Regions from separate parts of the Brevibacillus sp. HD3.3A genome, predicted to be linked through region 2. Evidence: a T-box and tRNA genes for the amino acid it is inferred to sense, from the RefSeq annotation. Region 2 holds a T-box; the other holds one or more tRNA genes.
The links. A T-box is a leader RNA that pairs with one kind of tRNA and senses whether it is charged. The one in region 2 lies ahead of HP435_RS09615 (valine--tRNA ligase), so its partner is inferred to be a tRNA-Val.
Positions count from the first base shown of each region.

Region 1: it encodes a tRNA-Val, which carries the amino acid that the T-box ahead of HP435_RS09615 (valine--tRNA ligase) is inferred to sense. The anticodon was not compared.

Region 1 is NZ_CP085874.1:4,034,386-4,041,162, reverse strand. Features, by position in the region: gene HP435_RS18705 (RtcB family protein) at 1-1,180, shown strand, start outside; gene HP435_RS18700 (hypothetical protein) at 1,406-1,924, shown strand; gene thiM (hydroxyethylthiazole kinase) at 1,914-2,726, shown strand; gene HP435_RS18690 (phospholipase A2 family protein) at 3,247-3,531, opposite strand; tRNA gene HP435_RS18685 (tRNA-Ser) at 3,696-3,788, shown strand; tRNA gene HP435_RS18680 (tRNA-Glu) at 3,793-3,866, shown strand; tRNA gene HP435_RS18675 (tRNA-Val) at 3,917-3,992, shown strand; tRNA gene HP435_RS18670 (tRNA-Leu) at 4,002-4,085, shown strand; gene HP435_RS18665 (FecCD family ABC transporter permease) at 4,252-5,256, opposite strand; gene HP435_RS18660 (FecCD family ABC transporter permease) at 5,253-6,254, opposite strand; gene HP435_RS18655 (AraC family transcriptional regulator) at 6,344-6,777, opposite strand, start outside.
Region 2 is NZ_CP085874.1:1,963,255-1,970,031, forward strand. Features, by position in the region: gene HP435_RS09600 (PP2C family protein-serine/threonine phosphatase) at 1-1,290, shown strand, start outside; gene HP435_RS09605 (ATP-binding protein) at 1,306-2,550, shown strand; gene HP435_RS09610 (STAS domain-containing protein) at 2,656-3,006, shown strand; T-box leader at 3,040-3,286, shown strand; gene HP435_RS09615 (valine--tRNA ligase) at 3,327-5,999, shown strand; gene HP435_RS09620 (bifunctional folylpolyglutamate synthase/dihydrofolate synthase) at 6,043-6,777, shown strand, end outside.

The sequences.
Region 1 (6,777 bases), 2.1 Mb from region 2:
GGATATCGGCTGCGGCATGCGTGTGCATATGACGCCGCTGCACCGGGACGACTTGCAGGACAAAAATTTGAAGCGGAAGCTGATCGAGGCGATAGAAGCGTACGTGCCGACCTCTGAGCGCGGACAAACGGACTTTACAGACATTTCGATCGAGGAAGTCGTAAAGCATGGACTGAACGGACTGCCGGCTGCTTATTTGGCGAAGCCGACAGGCGAGCCGGGAGAAGTGAGCCGATCGCTTACACACGTGGAAAAGCATACATTTGCCTTCGATCATGCGGCGTTGGCACACATTCCGGCCAAGTCGTGGCAGCGGGCGTGGGGTCAGCTCGGAACATTGGGGGGAGGAAATCACTTCATTGAAATCCAGGCGATCGAAATCGCGGAAGAAAACCGGGAGATCGCCACAGAATGGGGCTTGTTCGACGGGCAAGTCGTGATCATGATCCACTCTGGCTCCCGCGCCTGGGGAGCGACGCTGGGAAGAGATTACACGAAAAGCTTCAAGGAAGCGATGTTCAAATGGGGGATCGAGAACCCGGAGCCGAATCTGGTTTACGCGCCAATCGAGACGGCGGAAGGGCAAAGATACTTGAACCTGATGTACTCGGCGTTGAACTACGCCGTTACGAACCGCCATCTGATCGGCTACTCCGTGGAACGGGCTTTTCAGGATGTGCTGGGAAAAGACTTTTCGACCCCGGTGCTGTACGATTTGATGCACAACTACGCCCTTCAGGAGTATCACCGCAACACGCCGATGTTGATCCACCGCAAAGGGGCGACCAAGGCGCTTCCGGCAGGCCACTTCCAAAATCCGAAGGCGTACAAAAAGACTGGGCATCCGGCGCTGATCCCAGGCTCGATGGGAACATCTTCCTACATTATGGTAGGGGCAGACAGCGGAGCGAAAAACTTTTACTCGATCTGCCATGGCGCAGGACGCGTGCGCTCCCGCAAGGCTACGAAAGAAATCGTGACGATTGATCAGTTCGAGCGCGCCTTGCGGGTAGGCGAGGATGACGAAATCATGGTCAATCACCGCTCGCTCGCAGCGATTTTGGATGAATGTCCGCAAGCTTACAAAGACGTGGATCAAATTATCGATTCCGTCGTCGGGGCAAAATTGGCGTCTGTCGTAGCCAAATGCAAGCCGCTGATCGCAATCAAAGGGGTATAAGAAGAGGTGGTTCCCGGTGTCGCGCGGGGGCCATCTTTTGATTTTTCCAAAATAGGTTCGAATGTAACATAAATTGCATGGCTTGTGCAACCGATATCAAAAAGGAGACATTATAGGGGAGATAGGGGAACAAATATGGCTACATACTATTACTTCACCTGCCAAAAGTGCCGAACCCGGGGGGGAGTTTTCGGCGAACAGCCTTGGGGGTGGGGGAACTTTGACATGATCGAGTCCTTCAAGTTTCTGGCCCATCACATCCGCACTTGCGGGGAGGATTCCATCCGCGTCATCTCGGAAGATGTGGACGAATACGTCGATCAGTTGCATGGAGAATACAACACCTTCCTGGAAGAGACGAAGCATATTTTCCCGCATTCCAAAGATTGGGAGTTTCTTGATCGGTGGAAATCGCTCAAAGTCGAGGAATTGAAGGAAAAATGGGTAGAGGAAAACCGGATCGCGCATCCGGATGAACGTTTGAAGATTTGCGGTACGCTGGAGGACTTTGAAATTTTGCAGCAGCGGGCGGGGCGCATTTCTTTTTTGGCAAAGGTGCGGGACGATACGGACACGCTCTGGAAGGTGGTTGCCAGCTCGCCTGAATTGCCTGTCTTGCATCATTCCTATATCATCATAGGAGTAAGACAGGATCATCCGGAGCTGGGGAAAATCGTGGAAGTGTTCAAGATGGTTCCCCGCTCTGTAGATAGGAAAGAGAGGGAAGGCGAACGTGAAGCTTGAAGCGATCAGTGAACTGCTTGAAAAAGTACGGGAGCGCAATCCGCTTGTGCACAACATCACCAACGTTGTCGTGACCAACTTTACAGCCAATGGCTTGCTCGCGCTCGGAGCATCTCCCGTCATGGCTTATGCGAAGCAAGAAGTGGCGGACATGGCGAAAATCGCGGGATCACTCGTCCTGAACATGGGCACCTTGAGCGAGCGGGAAGTAAAGGCGATGCTGATTGCGGGCAAATCGGCCAATCAGCACCACGTTCCGGTCTTGTTCGATCCGGTAGGCGCAGGAGCAACCCCGTATCGAACCGAAACGGCACAAAAAATCGTGCGCGAGCTAGATATCGCCCTGGTTCGCGGAAATGCGGCGGAGATTGCCAACGTCATCGGGGAATCGTGGGAGATTAAAGGCGTGGACGCAGGCGAGGCAGGCGGAGATGTCGCTTCGCTCGCCAAAGCAGCTGCCGAGAAGCTGGAGACGGTAGTGGCGATCACGGGCAAGGTGGATGTCATTTCAGATGGCAGTACGGTGTACGCCATCGACAACGGCCATCCGATCTTGACCAAAGTGACGGGAACAGGCTGCCTGTTGACTTCCGTCATGGGGGCTTTTGCCGCTGTTGCCGAAAACACGTTGGCGGCTGGGGCTGCTGCGCTCGTCGCATACGGTGTGGCTGCGCAAAAAGCAGCGGAAAAATCGGCGGCAGACGGTCCGGGCAGCTTCCAGATTCAGTTTTTGGATGCGCTGTCCTCCGTATCGGCCGACGATATCCATCGGCTGGGCAAGATCGAACAGCATAAGCTGTAAGAACCGAAAGCAGACTCGTCGCTGTTCGGAAGCCGAGAAGCCGGATTTTGGCAGCAAGTTGCCTTGGGTGGGGCGGGAAGAGCAGCTTCTTCCCGTCTCACCGCTTGGGCATGTGCTTTGGGAATGAAAAAATCCCCTGTTTTCCAGGGGACGAAAATGATCGCGACTGTATGGCTATGATTAGGCTAGATAAGTTAGGGCGTAGCTGTAATTTCGCAGCGTATAGCATAAGAGCTTCTTTTGGTGCTCCGAGAGCGCTAGGAATACAAATTCTACTTGATCATTTTCAAACTTGCGGACGTAAAAGCAGGAAATCCCATGGCAGATCACTTCTCTTTTAAGCGACAGTGCAGCACGGGCGTCGGTGCATATGTGTACTTCCACGGCGTGTAACCTCCTTGGACATTCAATAGAGTACCAAAAAAAGCCAAGGAAAATCACGGGAAATATGGCGGAATTATGTCCAAGTAGTTACCGTTTTTTGTATAAAGAATGATAAGAATGACAATTCGTAAAAAGGCTACTTCATGTCGTCAGGAATACACTTCGATCGGGAAAAATAGGCGGAAATCATCGCAGCCATCCTGCCTTTTTCCGTGCTCATATCGATCTTGTCCTGCAAACAGCGCAGCAGCTCCTGATCGCAGCTGCACGAAAAGTAGCCGCGCTTCTGGTAGCAGTAGTCATGTTTTTTGCAGCAACGGTCGATATCGTCGATAGGGGCGCCTGGTCCAGAGCAGCCTGGCCCGCACCAATTTCCGTACAAACAAGGGATACGTCTTGCCCGCCGTCGTCTTCTGCCCACCTGTCATCACTCCGCAACATAGATGATTACTGGTAGCATATTGGCGGAGGGAGAAACTTGCTTTAGGCAATTCCCACAAATTTTAAAATATATCTTGTAATCGTTTGCTAGATATGATAGATTAATTCTTGCCTGAGCTGTACAGCTCGGCAAGTGATACAGATGGATGGATGTCCGAGCGGCCGAAGGAGCACGATTGGAAATCGTGTAGGCGGGGTCGACCCGTCTCGTGGGTTCAAATCCCACTCCATCCGCCATCTTGGCCCGTTGGTGAAGCGGTTTAACACAGCAGCCTTTCACGCTGTCATACAGGGGTTCGAATCCCCTACGGGTCACTTAGAAGCCCAACAACTGGTTGGGGCCCCGGCGAAAGTCGGGGTATTGTGGAGGCTTAGCTCAGCTGGGAGAGCATCTGCCTTACAAGCAGAGGGTCGGCGGTTCGATCCCGTCAGCCTCCACCATTTTCATACGCGGTCGTGGCGGAATTGGCAGACGCGCTAGATTCAGGTTCTAGTGGTGGCAACACCGTGGAGGTTCAAGTCCTCTCGACCGCATCGCTTTATCAATGAAAGGTTCTTGTTCTGCTGTTTCTGGCAGAACAGGAGCCTTTTTGCTATTTCCAAATCATGTACAAGCATTTGGCCATGCAAAACAAAAATCCCATCCATACAGAAAAAGGAGCCGGGGGACCAGCCTCCGACTCCTTTTCGCTTCTGCCGATCATGCCCCTGGCCGTTTGCGCCTGAACAGGAGGTACAGGAAAAACGGAGCGCCCACTCCGGCGGTAAATACGCCCGCAGGAATATCGAGCGGCAAGAACAGCATTCGTCCCGCCAGATCGGCAAGCAGCAGCACGATTGCGCCGATGAGCGCTGCCGTCGGGATGACGATTCCGTAGCGATTGCCGACGAGCTTTCTCGCCATATGCGGGGCAAGCAGGCCGATGAAGGAGATCGTTCCGGCGATGCCGACCGCTACCCCGGCGAGGGCGACGCTGAGCAGCATCGCGACCATTCGGCTCATCTGAAGTCTGCTGCCGAGACCGATCGCTGTTTCTTCGCCGAGCGCCTGAATGTCCAGCTCTTTCGCATACAAGAGCGACAGCGGGATCAAAGCGACGATCCACGGCCAGATGGCCTTGATATAGCTCCAGTTCGTCCCGTACAAGCTGCCCGTCATCCAGTTCAGCACCTGGGCTGCGAGATAGGCGGGGCCGCTCAGCAGCAAAAACATCGTCAAGGCGCTCATCGCCGTCGAGATGCCGATACCGATTAGCACGAGCCGGGACGGAGTGACTCCCTTTTTCCAGGCGAACGAGTAGTTGACCGAAGCAGCGGCGAATGCCCCTGCGATCGCGATGATCGGCACGTAATGAATACTGTAGCTGGTAAAGGCGGTCATAAAAGCGACCACTGCTACCGAAGCGCCGCCCGTAACGCCGAGCAGGTCCGGAGAAGCGAGCGGATTGCGGATCACTCCTTGCAGCAGGCTGCCGGAAACAGCCAATGCCGCGCCGATCAGGAGCGCCGCTACGATGCGTGGCAAACGAAACTGTGTAATAATCAGATCGCTTCCTTCGCCGTTCATGCCGACAAGCGACAGGACCACGTCCCGAATCGGAATGGATACACTGCCGAGCGACAGACAGAAGACGGCGAGGATCAAAGCCGCAACGGCAAGCGAGCTTACGATCGTCGCATTTTTCCATGTCGGACGTCTCTTCATGACTTCCTCCTTCTCGCCACGAAGATCAGGAACGGAACGCCGATCAGCGCCGTCGCCACGCCGACCGGGACTTCTTTCGGCATAAGGACGAAGCGCGCGGCGAGGTCAGCCGCTACCAGCAAAATCGCTCCGGTCAAGGCGCTGTAAGGAAGCAGCCAGCGGTGATCGCTGCCTACCGCGTATCGGCACAGATGCGGCACGATGAGTCCGACGAAGGCGATCGGTCCCGCCGCCGCTACGGAGCTGCCAGCCAGAAGGACGACTGCGAGCGCGGAGGCGGCCCGGATCAGTGTCAGCCGCTGACCGAGCGACTTGGCGTTGTCGTCGCCTAGCGCCAGCACATTGAGGGAGCCTGCGATCAGCATTGCGAGGAGCCAGCCGACGCACAAGTACGGCAGGACGAACAGCAGATGGCCCAGCTCTCGACCCGATACAGAGCCGATCATCCAGAGCAGCGCCGTTTCCAGCGAATGCTTGTGAATGAGCATAATCCCTGAGGTGACCGAGGACGCGAAGGCAGCAACAGCCGCCCCGGCCAGCGTCAGCTTGATCGGCTCGAAACCGCCGCCCCCCTGCATGCTCAGCGTATATACGAACAAGGAAGTTATCGCCGCTCCGCCGAGCGCGATCCAGATCATGCTGCTCATCGGCAGGGACGATCCGGTTAAGGCAAGTCCGATAACGATAAACAGAACGGCACCGGAATTGATCCCGAGCAGAGAAGGCGAGGCTATCGGGTTTTTCGTCAGCACCTGCATGATCGCTCCGGCAACGGCCAAGCTCGCTCCGACGGCGGCGGCGATCAGCGCCCGGGGAACACGCGTAGTCGTCACGATCAGATGCTCGTTGGAGCCGTCAAACTGTGTATAGGCGAGCCAGATGTCGCGAAGGCCGAATTGTTGCAGCCCGAACAGGACGCTGGCCAGCATCCCGAGCAGAAGGATCGCACACCCGACGGCAAGCCCGATCCATTTCCATTTCCGCCTGCGACTTTGCATCACTATCCCATTGTCCTTCACCTCTTTTCGTGTTCTGAACAAGAAAAAAACCGGCGTCAGCTTCAAGCCGACGCCAGCCAGCGTTTATGTTACTTCACTTCGAAATAAGCGGCCAGCTCATCGAGCAGCAAGTTCGCCGCCTTGTAGCCGCCTGCCGAGTTCCAGATCGCCTCGTCTACCTGGATCACCTTGTTCGCTTTGGCAACGTTCAAGTTTTTGAACAGCGGGTCGTTTTTCCATTCCTCCACAACCTTCGCCGCATCGTTTTTCCCGGCTTGCTCCGACACGAAGTAAAACATGACGTCTCCGTCCATGCTCGGGATCGTTTCCTTCGTCATCACTTCGATGAAAGAATCTTTGTCCTGAGCGGGCGGGCGAGCGATGCCGAGTTGATCGAGCAGCACCCCGGAGAATGTCTGCTTCTGGTAAATCCGCACCTGCGACGCGGAGAAGCGGACGACCGACACTTTTGTTGCCGCTTTGCTGCCCAGCTTCGCCTTCACGTCGGCAACGCGCTTGTTGA
Region 2 (6,777 bases):
CTTACCCAGCAACTCGCCCATACGAAGTGGATGAACAATCAGCTGTCTCTCGTTGAGGAACTCAAGCAAAATTACGAGGAATTGCTGATTGCGAGCAACAAAATCAGCGTGAGCGACGTCCATTACGATAGCATTCACCGCATAACGACTGAGCTTGTAGATGTCTGGTTTCATCAAATCAAAACACTTGCTTACATTGGCATCAGTTGGGAGTCCGAGCACGGGGATGTTTATTTTCACATGGAGCGGGGCAGACGCGACGACCATGGCGCTGCGCACTTTGTCGAGGAGCGGATTGTCGTCTCGGAGCAGTGGGACACCGCCAAGACACCCCGCTATGTCAGGCTGTTGGCTCAGACTGTATGCAACGAGTACGATATGGAAACAAAAGAGCTGGAGCAATCGTTTTTCCAACTGCTGCTCGTGACCGTGCGGGGATTGATCTTGCGCTGCCTGCATGAGCACCAGTCGTCAGAGCTGAAAGAGCTTGAGCTGGAGATGGGCTTGGCTCGCAGAATCCAGTCCATGCTGATTCCGAAAGAGGAATGGCGGGTGGACGGATTGCGCGCCAGAACCGTTTTTGTTCCGGTCACTTACGTAGGCGGAGATTACATTGATTTTGTCCCGATTGATGAACGCTACACTTGTTTTATTGTAGCGGACGTATCCGGGCACGGTCTGCCTGCGAGCATTTGGGCGACAGGCATTCGCATTGCCGTAAGGGCGGTGCTGCAAAACAACGCGTCGCCGGACGACATTTTGCAGCGGTTGAATCAGCTGCTGTATACCGATTTGGCCAAAACGCGCTCGTACATTACCATGCTGGTCGCCGTCTACGACTCTGTCCAGCACAAAATTTTGCTTGCCAGGGCAGGCCATCCGCAGCCGCTCTATTTGTCGGCGACGAAAAAAGCGGTTCTGCGCTGCAACGGGGGCGTAGGACTAGGGCTTTTGGCGGATAGCACCTATCAGCTTGAGGAAGTACCCTTGAAAGAAGAGGGTATACTACTACTATACACAGATGGATTATTGGATACGGGAAGAAAAGATGTGCTGCGAAGCTCTCACGGTTTGCTCGAAGAACTTGCTGTTCTTTTGGACGAGCACGAGCCGGGCAGTGAAGAGACGATTGAGCGTGTGGAATCGTACCTGTGGGCGATGATGCGCCAAGGCCAGCAAACCGACGACATATCCGTTTTGATTTTGCAGTTTCAGTCCGGCTCTTCTGCTGGACAGAGAGGAAAGGAAACTCCTGTACTGTTGGGAGTACCCGAGCTGAAGCGCCCGTGAATAGGAGGATGAACGGTGATTCTGTGTGAACAGTGTCCGGACAATCCCTCTTGTCGCAACTGTCTTCTGGAGCTCCGTTCTGGCGGGTCCGCCCAAAAAGTGCTGCCGCCGCGCAAGGTAAAAGTGACGGAGCTTGCGACAATGGAAACAAGTCAAGCGCAATTGATAGCAGTCAGCCGGACAGCTATCGGCCTGCTTAGTCCGTCCAAACAATTGCATGGACGCATGGAGGTCGAGCTCGCTTTCGATTTTCGCATTATCGGCAGCGGGCTACAGGGAATCAACGGTGTTCCTTACTATGTCGTTGATATCGAGAAGGTTTTGCGCAAAGAAGAAGTTCTGGAGCGATTGCTTCTGGAAGAATTTCACACCTGGCATTTGCGTGGCGAATTGGACCCTACAGACGTATTAACTAATTGGAAAGATCGCGACGACGAGCGAGGACGGCTGATTAAACAGGAGCTGCAAAAGCTGTCGATCCTGCGGCAAATCGAATCGATCTTCCTCTACCTTTTTGATGACGGAAACATCCGCCCGCTTGGATCGAGTCGGGCAGATCCGGATGTCGAGACACAGATGCAGCGTCTGATCAACGAAGCGGCTGTTCGTGGCGCAGGCGAATCGCTGCGGGAGCAGATCGTCAGCGGCGACGGGAAAAAAGTATTCGAGATGTATGTTTCCGATCTCCCGGACCGTACCTGTGGGATTGCCCTGATCGATGTCACGGCAGCTATCGCGGAAGAACGGATGAGAAAGCGGCGCGAATGGGAGATTTACCGCGATATTTTAGGGGTGGTTACCGCCGGAAAGCTGCTGCTGCTAAGCGACGAAGAGCTGTTTTTTTTGCTGCGGGAGGGCCGGAAATCGCTGGCGATGGACATCAAGGAGCCAGGCGATCTGGCTTTGCTCAGGCGAGCGTTCAAGCGTGCTCTTGAGCCGTTGGGGCTTGTTGCCAACCGATTGCTGCAATTTTTGGTGGCGGTTAACGAAGCGGCTTCGAATACACTCAAGCATGGAAGCGGTGGAACGATTACTTTGTACATAGCAAACGATCTGGGACTTTGCCGGGTTGTCATTCACGACCAGGGGCAGGGGATTTTGCTGGAGGACTTGCCGCGAGCGACGTTGCAGCAAGGATTTTCGACGCGAAACTCCCTCGGTGCGGGCTTTCATGTCATGCTGCAATACTGCGATCGCATTTATTTGAGCAGCACAGCACAAGGGACCAAGCTTATTTTGGAGAGTGCGTTGCCAAGCTGATGAACATTGGGGAAAATACCAAATGTTTGCAAGTGGAGTGAACCGGGTAACATGAGAGAGAGAAAAGAATCAGGTGTACCGATACCTATTGAGAGGAGTTTGAGCATGGACTACCGAGCAACAGAGACGAACGGACAGGCGACGCTGTTTTTCGCTGGAGAGCTGGACATGGCGGTGGGAGATCGAGTGGGTGAACTGCTCCAGCAATACGGAGGGCGAAACCATTCCGTGACTGTCGATTTTCATGGTGTATCCTTTGTAGATTCTTCCGGTATTGGCAGTCTGTATTTCACAACGAAAGAATTGCTTGCCTCTGGCAAACAGGTAGAGATTGTCAATGTCCGGGAAGAAATTTTGGACATTTTAAGTGTACTGGGCTTTACCGAGGCGCTGGGCATTACGGTCGGAAAAGTAGGCGAAACCGGGTTTGACGCCAAACAGCGTGATTGTATATAATAAGCAAAGGCAATGATCCCACAACTACATATCGTATCAATGATGATCGGGAAGAGTAGGTCAGGAGCCCTTTTACAGAGAGGAGAATCAGTTGCTGGAAGATTCTCTAAGGAGACAATGGACTGAAGGTCGCCCGGGAGTTGTTTTTGGTGAACACGATGTGTCTAGCCGAAAGCGGTTCGCAGCCGTTATCTTGTTTGAGGGAACTTGCGATGGGCAGTTTTGCCTGTCGTCTGTTAACAAAGGTGGTACCGCGAAATGAAATCCTTTCGTCCTTTGGATGAAGGGTTTTTTTATTTTTTCTAGAGGAGGACCTAACTATGTCAAATCAGCCAACAACCGACATCGACCAATTGCTGCCGAAGAACTACGATCCGAAGGCAGCAGAGAGCAAATGGTATCCGTACTGGATCGAAAAGCAGTTTTTCAAGGCGGAACGCGACCCGGCGAAGCGTCCGTTCACGATCGTCATCCCGCCTCCGAACGTAACAGGCAAGCTGCATTTGGGCCACGCGCTTGATACGACGCTTCAAGATATCATCACGCGCGCCAAACGGATGCAAGGGTACAGCACGCTGTTTTTGCCAGGGATGGACCACGCAGGGATCGCCACACAAGCCCGTGTAGAAGCGACTTTGCGCGAAGAAGGAATCTCCCGCCACGACCTCGGCCGTGACAAGTTCATCGAAAAAGTATGGGAATGGAAGCATATTTACGCTTCGCACATTCGCGAGCAGTGGGAAAAGCTCGGTCTTGCCCTGGATTACTCCCGCGAGCGTTTCACGATGGATGAAGGCTTGTCCAAAGCGGTGCGCGAAGTATTCGTCCGTCTGTACGAAAAAGGGCTGATCTACCGCGGCAACCGCATCATCAACTGGGACCCGGCTGCCCGTACGGCTCTGTCCGATATCGAAGTTATTTACAAAGAAGTAAAAGGCGCGCTTCACCACATGCGTTATCCGCTGGCTGACGGTACTGGCTACATCGAAGTAGCGACCACTCGTCCGGAAACGATGCTCGGTGATACGGCAGTCGCTGTCCATCCGGAAGACGAGCGCTACAAGCATTTGATCGGAAAAATGGTCATTTTGCCGATTGTCGGCCGGGAAATCCCGATCGTAGCAGACACGTATGTCGATCCCGAGTTCGGTTCCGGCGCGGTAAAAATCACGCCTGCGCACGATCCGAACGACTTTGAACTGGGACTTCGCCATCAGTTGCCGCAAATCGTCGTCATGGACGAAACCGGAACGATGAACGAACAGGCAGGCATTTACAAAGGTCTGGACCGTTTTGCGTGCCGCAAGCAAATCATTAAAGATTTGACAGAGCAAGGCGTAATGTTCAAGGTAGAGGAGCACATTCACCAGGTAGGTCACAGTGAGCGCAGCGATGCTGTCGTGGAACCGTACCTGTCTACCCAGTGGTTTGTAAAAATGCAGCCATTGGCTGACCTGGCGCTTGCCAACTCCAACAGCGAAGAAAGCGTCAAGTTCGTTCCGGAGCGCTTCAAAACGAACTACTTGCGCTGGATCGAAAACATCCGCGACTGGTGCATTTCCCGCCAGCTCTGGTGGGGTCACCGCATTCCTGCCTGGTATTGCGCAGATTGCGGGGAAACCGTCGTATCTCGTGACGATGTAAGCGAATGTCCGAGCTGCCACAGCCACAAGCTGGAGCAAGACAACGACGTTCTCGATACGTGGTTCTCGTCAGGTCTGTGGCCGTTCTCCACGCTCGGCTGGCCGGAAGAATCCGAGGACATGAAGTATTTCTACCCGACCAATGTACTGGTTACCGGATATGACATCATTTTCTTCTGGGTAGCGCGCATGATGTTCTCCGGTCTTGAATTTACCGGAAAAAGTCCGTTTGAATCCGTGCTGATTCACGGCATTATCCGCGACTCCGAAGGCCGCAAAATGTCCAAGTCGCTCGGAAACGGTGTCGATCCGATGGAAGTGATCGAAAAGTACGGCGCGGACGCTCTGCGTTTCACACTGGCTACAGGAAACTCGCCAGGGAACGACCAACGCTTCTACTGGGAAAAGGTGGAGGCTAACCGCAACTTCGCGAACAAGATTTGGAACGCCTCGCGTTTTGCCCTGATGAACTTGACCGGATTCACTTACGACGATATAGATCTCAGCGGCGAGCTGTCGACGCCAGACAAGTGGATTCTCTCCCGTCTGCAAGCGACGATCGCTGACGTCACGCGCCTGTCCGACGCATTTGAGTTTGGCGAAGCGGGCCGCGTGCTGTACAACTTCATCTGGGATGACCTGTGCGACTGGTACATCGAGATGGCGAAGCTGCCGCTCTACGGAAACGACGAAGCAGCGAAGAAAACGACCCAATCGGTACTCGTCACCGTGCTGGATCAAACACTCAAGCTGCTGCACCCATTCATGCCATTCATCACTGAGGAAATTTGGCAGGCGCTGCCGCACCAAGGCGAGAGCATTACCGTAGCTCCTTGGCCTGCGGTCAATGAGCAGTGGATTTTCGCTGAGGCAGAGGGCGAAATGAACTTGCTGATGGAAATTATCCGCAGCGTGCGCAATATCCGTGCGGAAGTAAACGTGCCGATGTCCAAGAAAATCGAACTGATGATCAAGCCGAGCGATGCGATCTCGGCAGAGCGTCTGGCTCGCGGCGAGGAGTATATCGCGCGTTTCTGCAACCCGGAGACGCTGACGATCAGTCAGGACCTGGCGACGCCGGAGAAGGCAATGTCTGCGGTTGTGACAGGAGCAGAGCTGTTCTTGCCGCTTGCTGGGCTGATTGACATCGAGCAGGAGCTGAAGCGTCTCGACAAAGAGGTGGCTACCTTGAATGGTGAAGTGGAGCGAATCGAGAAAAAGCTGAACAACGCTGGCTTCATGGCGAAAGCCCCGGAAAAAGTAGTGGAAGAGGAAAAGGCGAAGATGGCCGACTACATGGAGAAGCGCGATAAGGTCATTGCGCGACTTGCCGAACTGAAAGGCGAATGATCCGCCGTACCAACGCATATTTTTGAGAATGGAGCATTGTAGTATGCATGCAGAAGCATCATTTGTTGAATACAAAGAAGCGCTCGACTGGCTGCATGGACTGCTTCGCTTCGGTCAGCGGCCGGGGCTTGAGAGAATGCAGTGGGTACTTGAGCAACTGGGTCATCCGGAACGGAGAATCCCGTTTATTCATGTGGCAGGCACCAACGGAAAAGGCTCGACATGCGCATTCCTGACGCAAATGCTGATGGAGGCGGGTTACAGTGTCGGGACGTTCACTTCGCCGTATTTGCTAGATTTCCGCGAGCGCATTCGCTACAACGGGAGCATGATCAGCGAGGCTGATCTGCTCTCGCTGGTGAATGAAGTGAAAGTCTTGAGCGAGCGCTGCGAGCAGGAGACGGATTTTGGCTCGCCTACCGAATTTGAAGTGATTACGCTGATCGCCATTCTCTATTTTTCGAGAGTGGCGCGACCAGCTGTCGTTGTATGGGAAACAGGGCTTGGCGGTCGGCTCGATTCGACCAATGTCGTCCTGCCGCTCGTTTCTGTCATCACGAATATCGGCATGGATCATACACAAGTTTTGGGCGATACGCTGCAGGACATCGCCCGTGAAAAAGCTGGCATCATCAAGCCGGGCGTGCCTGTTATCACTGGCGAGACACGAGAGGAAATTCTCGCTGTGTTCAAGGAGCGGGCTCGCGAGACGCGAAGCACGCTGTACAGCCTGCGCGAGCATTTTTTTGCCGAACAGGTAGAAGAAGAACTGGGACAG